2 regions of the Kluyvera chengduensis genome follow, and region 2 is predicted to be linked to the other one. Evidence: predicted binding sites of a transcription regulator. Region 2 holds the regulator's gene; the other holds the start of a gene.

What was found. The regulator CRP, encoded in region 2, controls carbon source genes, mostly activating them, when cyclic AMP is high. The targets are predictions, from matches to a motif close to ATGTGANNNNNNTCACAT.
Region 1: ACH1XZ_RS12075 (PTS sugar transporter subunit IIB) is a predicted target of CRP. The motif match lies at 1,528-1,545, and genes of this name have one in related genera.

Annotation. Positions count from the first base shown of each region.
Region 1 covers NZ_JBIQOI010000003.1:232,646-235,748, forward strand. Annotated here, with positions in the region: gene ACH1XZ_RS12065 (YicS family protein) at 15-308, shown strand; gene ACH1XZ_RS12070 (LacI family DNA-binding transcriptional regulator) at 385-1,335, opposite strand; gene ACH1XZ_RS12075 (PTS sugar transporter subunit IIB) at 1,632-1,946, shown strand; gene ACH1XZ_RS12080 (PTS sugar transporter subunit IIC) at 1,959-3,103, shown strand, end outside.
Region 2 covers NZ_JBIQOI010000010.1:125,296-128,398, forward strand. Annotated here, with positions in the region: gene ACH1XZ_RS20120 (YccS/YhfK family putative transporter) at 1-1,400, opposite strand, end outside; gene crp (cAMP-activated global transcriptional regulator CRP) at 1,456-2,088, opposite strand; gene ACH1XZ_RS20130 (OsmC family protein) at 2,393-2,797, shown strand; gene ACH1XZ_RS20135 (phosphoribulokinase) at 2,894-3,103, opposite strand, start outside.

The sequences.
Region 1 (3,103 bases), on a different contig from region 2:
TAAGGATATCCGCAATGAAGAAAGTCAGTATCGTCGTGTCGCTTGCCGCCTCCCTGCTGTTGCCCGCTGTCGCGCTGGCCGCACCGCTGGAGGGGCTGAAGTTTGAGCAGCAAAAACAGCAGGTGGTAAAAGACGTGAAGCAGAATTGCCCGGCAAGCAGTGGGTTAAGTGATTCCACGTTTGCCAACCGCGTACTGGAGTCAAAAGACAACAAAATCGCGGTGCAGAGCGCCACCCGGGCGCTGGATAAGAACGATCGTTCTGCCTATGAAAAGGCGATTAAAAGCATTCAGTGCCCCACCAAATAACATTCAGTAATCGTTGGCCGGATAAGCTAAAACGGCTATCCGGCAACGTGCCGCACAACGCCTGATGGCGACATCATTAGCGTTTATGCATCTCCGGAATAATCAAATCACCACGAAATGCGTTATTTCCCGGCATCTGTGTTTTCTCTTCCAGCCAGTGCACAATGCGCGCGGCAATGGCGTCCATCGAGTATTCGATAGCCGGAATGGTCGGAATGCCCGGCAGATGCAGCGTCCCCGCAAGGCTAAAGACCATCACATCTTCCGGCACCCGTTTGTTGAACGCCAGGAGTTGCGGGATCACCCGCTGCGCTTCCTGTTCATCGGCCACCAGCAGCGCATTGAAGTTGACGGTGCTGGCATTGTTTAGCAGTTCCTGCAACGCCACGGTCGAAGAGTTGCTGTCCATGAACACCAGGTTGCGATTAAACGGCAGAAAGTTTTTCTCCAGCCCCTGCTTATAGCCCAGCAGCACGTCGTCGGCAAAACCGCTGCCCAACGGCTGAATCAGCGCAATCTGGCGGCGGCCCTGGCTTGCGAGATAGTTGCAGGCGGTTTCCGCGGCAAAGACGTGATCGAACTGGATGCTGTTGGTGTTTTCCGCTTCAGGGCAGTCAATCAGCACCACATTGTCGCTATCGACTTCCAGCGGAAAACGCGCCCCGATCACCAGCACGTCATCGCACAGCCCGCTGGTCAATTCATCGAGTGCCGACATCACGCCGGTTCGCGTATTGGCAAAACGCAGCAGCAGGTGTTTCTGATGCTGGCTAAATTGCTTTTCCAGCGCGTAGAGATAGCCGGTGGTCTGGTTAATATTCTCCATCGCACAAATGACGCCAATGCAGCCGGTGGACTGACTCAGCAGCGATTGGGCAATCACGTTGGGCCGATAATTAAGCTCATCAACCGCACGTAAAACCGCAAGCCGGCTAGCCTCCTTTACTCCTCGTGAACCGCTCAACACACGCGAAACTGTGGCCTTAGACACTCCGGCCAGACGTGATACATCGTTGATTGTAGACATCATTCTCCCCTGAAAAGGCACACGGCTTGCCTTGTAAATCCTCGGTACAGCAACGGCTCAAATTATAGCTGTCGGTAGTATATCCGTTTCCTTTTTTTCATGGAAACCGATTATCCATTTGATGTCCATTTAGTCTCAAAACGACAATTTTTTGTGAGCCAGGACGAAATAATTAGTCTCATAAGCATGAGAAATTGATGAATATCACAGTTCTAAGTTTTATGAATAGAAACCGGTTTCAGTTTCATATCAAATCACAATCGCAACAACTTTTTACATTTAGAGGATGGTCATAGATGTACAAAATTATGCTCTGCTGCTCCGCCGGAATGTCGACCAGTATGCTGGTCAGAAAAATGGTGGAAGCCGCGAAAGAACGGGACTTGCCGGTGAAAATTGATGCCTATGGCGTGTCCGAATTTGACATCCAGTACCCGCAATATCAGGTGGTGTTACTGGGTCCGCAGGTGAAGTACATGTTAAAAAGTTTGTCAGAAAAGGCCGCCACCCAAAATATTCCCGTCCAGGCAATTGATACCATGGACTACGGAATGCAACGGGGTGACAAAGTACTCGATTACGCTCTGTCGCTGATTTCCGCAGCGCACTAAAAGGGTTTCCAAATGAGTTCTCTTTATCAATCTATGGTTGCCGTTATTGAGCAATCCATTACCCCGCTGGCTGGCCGTCTCGGACAGCAAAAATATGTCATCGCCATTCGCGATGGTTTTACCGCCGCGCTGCCGTTTATGATAATCGGCTCGTTCATGCTGGTGTTTATTTTCCCGCCGTTCTCACCGGATACGACCAACGGTTTTGCCCGCGGCTGGCTCGATTTCTCCGCTCACTATCGCGATCAGCTGATGCTGCCGTTTAACCTCAGCATGGGCGTGATGACCTTCTTTATCTCCGTCGGTATCGGGGCAAGCCTCGGTCGTCAGTTTAACCTCGACCCGGTGATGTCCGGCCTGCTGGCGTTTATGGCCTTCCTGCTGGTTGCCGCGCCGTACGCAGACGGCAAGATTTCCACCCAGTATCTGTCTGGTCAGGGGATTTTCACTGCGCTGATTACCGCGATTTACTCCACTCGCGTGTACGCCTGGCTTAAGCAGAACAACGTCACCATTCGTTTGCCGAAAGAAGTCCCGACCGGCGTGGCGCGTTCCTTTGAGATCCTGATTCCGGTTCTGGTGGTGATTGGTACGCTGCACCCGCTGAACCTGTTCATTGAAGCGCAGACCGGTATGATTCTGCCGCAGGCAATTATGCACGTACTGGCACCGCTGGTTTCTGCTTCTGACTCCCTGCCTGCAATTCTGCTGTCAGTACTGATGTGCCAGATTTTCTGGTTCGCCGGGATCCACGGCTCGCTGATTGTCACCGGGATCATGAACCCATTCTGGATGGCGAACCTCTCCGCCAACCAGGCCGCGCTGGCGGCGGGTACCGTTCTGCCGCATGTCTACCTGCAAGGTTTCTGGGATCACTACCTGCTGATTGGCGGCGTAGGCTGTACCTTACCGCTGGCGTTCCTGCTGCTGCGTAGCCGTGTCGCGCACCTGCGTACCATCGGTAAAATGGGCGTCGTCCCAAGCTTCTTTAATATCAACGAACCGATTCTGTTCGGCGCGCCGATTATTATGAACCCGATGATGTTTATTCCGTTTGTCTGCATTCCAATGGTTAACGCCGTTCTCGCCTATACCGCTACCCGTCTCGGCTGGTTGGCACAGGTGGTTTCGCTGACGCCGTGGACCACGCCTGCGCC
Region 2 (3,103 bases):
GTGATGGTAAAGCCGACGGTGGCCCAGCCGTAGTGACGACGGATAATCAGGTAGCTCCCCAACGTGACGATCAGCATGCCCGATAACGCTAGCCCTTCTGAGGTGTGGAAGTGCAGGACGACGGCGGCAATCACTAACCCCGCCAGCGTGCCCGCCGCACGATGGAAAATACGCACGCGGGTCGCGCCATAGCCGTTTTGCGTGACCAGCAGCACCGTCATCAGGATCCAGTAAGGCTTCGGCAGATGCAGCGCGGCACCCATCAGGCTGGCGATGCTGAGCATTACGCTGAGTCGAGCGGCATTACGCAGCGCCGGGGATTTCAGCGACAGATAGCTTTTAAGCGCTGCGAATAGCGGTAGACGTCGCTGTTTATCGGCCATCAGGTTGCGCGGGTAGAGCGGTCGCTGAGAGCGTAGCACGCGGGCGATGCGGCTGAAGTGCCATGCGCAAAACTGGCCGACCGGGTTGTCTGGATGCTGGTCGGCGATTTTCTCCAGCGCGCCTATTTGTTTATCCATATTGAAGCGGGTGGGGTAGCGGTGATAGAGAATATCGTCCGCCAGTACCCTCAGGCGCGCCGCAACGGTCTGGGCGTTCCAGCGGATCACCGCTTCGGCGTGGCTGCGTTCAACCAGCTTTTGTACCTCTTCGGGCTGGTGCAGGCTGACAGAGATATGTTCCTGTAAATCGAGCCCCACCTGGAAGGCGCGCAGCAGGCGCTTGTAATCGTTATGCTGGTTAGCCGCAAGCATGTGCAACTGCTGATAGCATTGGGAAATCAGATCCACCACTTTCTGCTGGCGAGTCAGCAACGGCGGCAGCGCGGTGCCCGGGTCGGTATGCTGCGTCAGCAGGCTATATTTCGCTTCACAGTATTCGGCGAGCTGGCGGTAAAGCAAGCTCAGTGATTCCCGCAGCGGCTGTTCGCGCCACATCCAGAACCACCACCAGTTAAATACTCCGTACCACAGCGTACCCAGCGCGTAGAGCAGCAAGGGCTCCCAGATGGGCATATTTCCCGCAAGGCTTAGGGTAAAGATAGACGCGATGAGCGAGGCGGGTAGTAGCCGCCCGTGCAGCGCGCTGATTTCCGCCGTAACGCCCAGCAGCAGCGCCAGCCCGGTGAGAATCAACGGCAAGGGGATGTCGCGCGCCAACAACAGCTGAACGGCAAGACTGCATCCGGCGAACAGACAGCCACCGATAATCAGGCGTTTAAAGAAGCGCTTATGCGGAGTGTCGAGACCGGCGATATTGCAGCAGGCGGGCACCAATGAAAACAGCAAACCCTGCTGGAGATGGCCGAGCAGAAGTCCGATAGCAACCGGCAGACATAACACCAGCGTTTGCCGCAGTGCATAGTTGACTTCCGGGTGGTAAATCAGCCTGCGCCACATAGGGGGAAAAACAAAAATGGCGTATTGCTTTTACAATACGCCATTTTGGGCCGGATTAGCGGGTACCGTAAACGACAATGGTTTTGCCGTGTGCGGAGATCAGGTTCTGATCTTCCAGCATTTTCAGAATACGGCCCACGGTTTCACGGGAGCAGCCAACGATCTGACCAATTTCCTGACGGGTGATTTTGATCTGCATACCGTCTGGGTGGGTCATGGCGTCAGGCTGTTTAGCCAGGTTCAGCAGGGTCTGAGCGATACGACCGGTTACGTCCAGGAAGGCCAGGTTACCCACTTTTTCAGAGGTGACCTGCAGACGACGCGCCATCTGAGAAGAGAGACGCATCAGAATGTCCGGGTTAACCTGGATCAGCTGACGGAATTTTTTATAAGAGATTTCAGCAACTTCACAAGCGGTTTTTGCTCGTACCCATGCGCTGCGTTCCTGGCCTTCTTCGAACAGGCCCAGCTCGCCGATAAAATCGCCCTGGTTGAGGTAAGAGAGGATCATCTCTTTGCCTTCTTCGTCCTTGATGAGTACAGCCACGGAGCCTTTTACGATGTAATACAGCGTCTCTGCTTTTTCACCCTGGTGAATCAGCGTGCTCTTCGATGGGTACTTATGAATATGGCAATGAGACAAGAACCATTCGAGAGTAGGGTCTGTTTGCGGTTTGCCAAGCACCATGCGCGGTTATCCTCTGTTATAAGCTCTTCCCAGCGGCAAAAACATTGCAGCCACTGGTTGCAATAGTATCCTTCCCGTTACCTGGGAAGTCGGCTGTCGAATAGGGTCGCAGCCTGTAATGTGATGTCCTCTGCATACATGCAGTACGTTTATGTATTACCGTAGCATCCCGACTGTTTTAGCATAGCTTTAGCCGTGTGTCTCCTGGTGTCTCGCTTCAGCATGACGGCGATCGCCTTCCATTGCGAGAATTGTTATGTGCGCGTAATCTGAGAAGAAAATTGCAACCTGGGAGTTAAATATTATGCAAGCACGTGTGAAATGGGTTGAAGGGTTAACCTTCCTCGGTGAGTCTGCTTCTGGCCACCAAATTTTGATGGACGGTAACTCTGGCGATAAAGCGCCGAGCCCGATGGAAGTCGTGCTGATGGCCGCCGGTGGTTGCAGTGCGATTGACGTTGTTTCTATCCTGCAAAAAGGTCGCAATGACGTGACCGACTGCGAAGTGAAGCTCACCTCTGAGCGCCGTGAAGAAGCGCCTCGTCTGTTTACGCACATTAACCTGCACTTTATCGTCACCGGTAAAGATCTGAAGGATGCGGCGGTATCGCGTGCGGTGGATCTGTCTGCTGAGAAATACTGCTCGGTGGCGCTGATGCTCGAAAAAGCGGTGAATATCACTCACTCTTACGAAGTGATCGAAGGCTGATTACATGCCAGACGTAGCCCGGCCGAACGCAGTGACGCCGGGGTCATTCCCGGAGTCGGTACTAGCGCACCTCGTCCGGGCTACCTGGTCTTGATGCTATTTCCTGCCTTCCATCAGCCGCTGCACCAGCGGCGTCATGATTAATTCCATTGCCAGCACCATTTTCCCACCGGGAACGACCAGCGTATTCATATGTGAGATGAATGACCCCTGCAACATGGCCAGTAGCCATGGGAAGTCGATGTGGTCGAGATTACGGAAGTGAATCACCACGAAACTCTCGTCCAGTGACGGAATGCTTTTGGC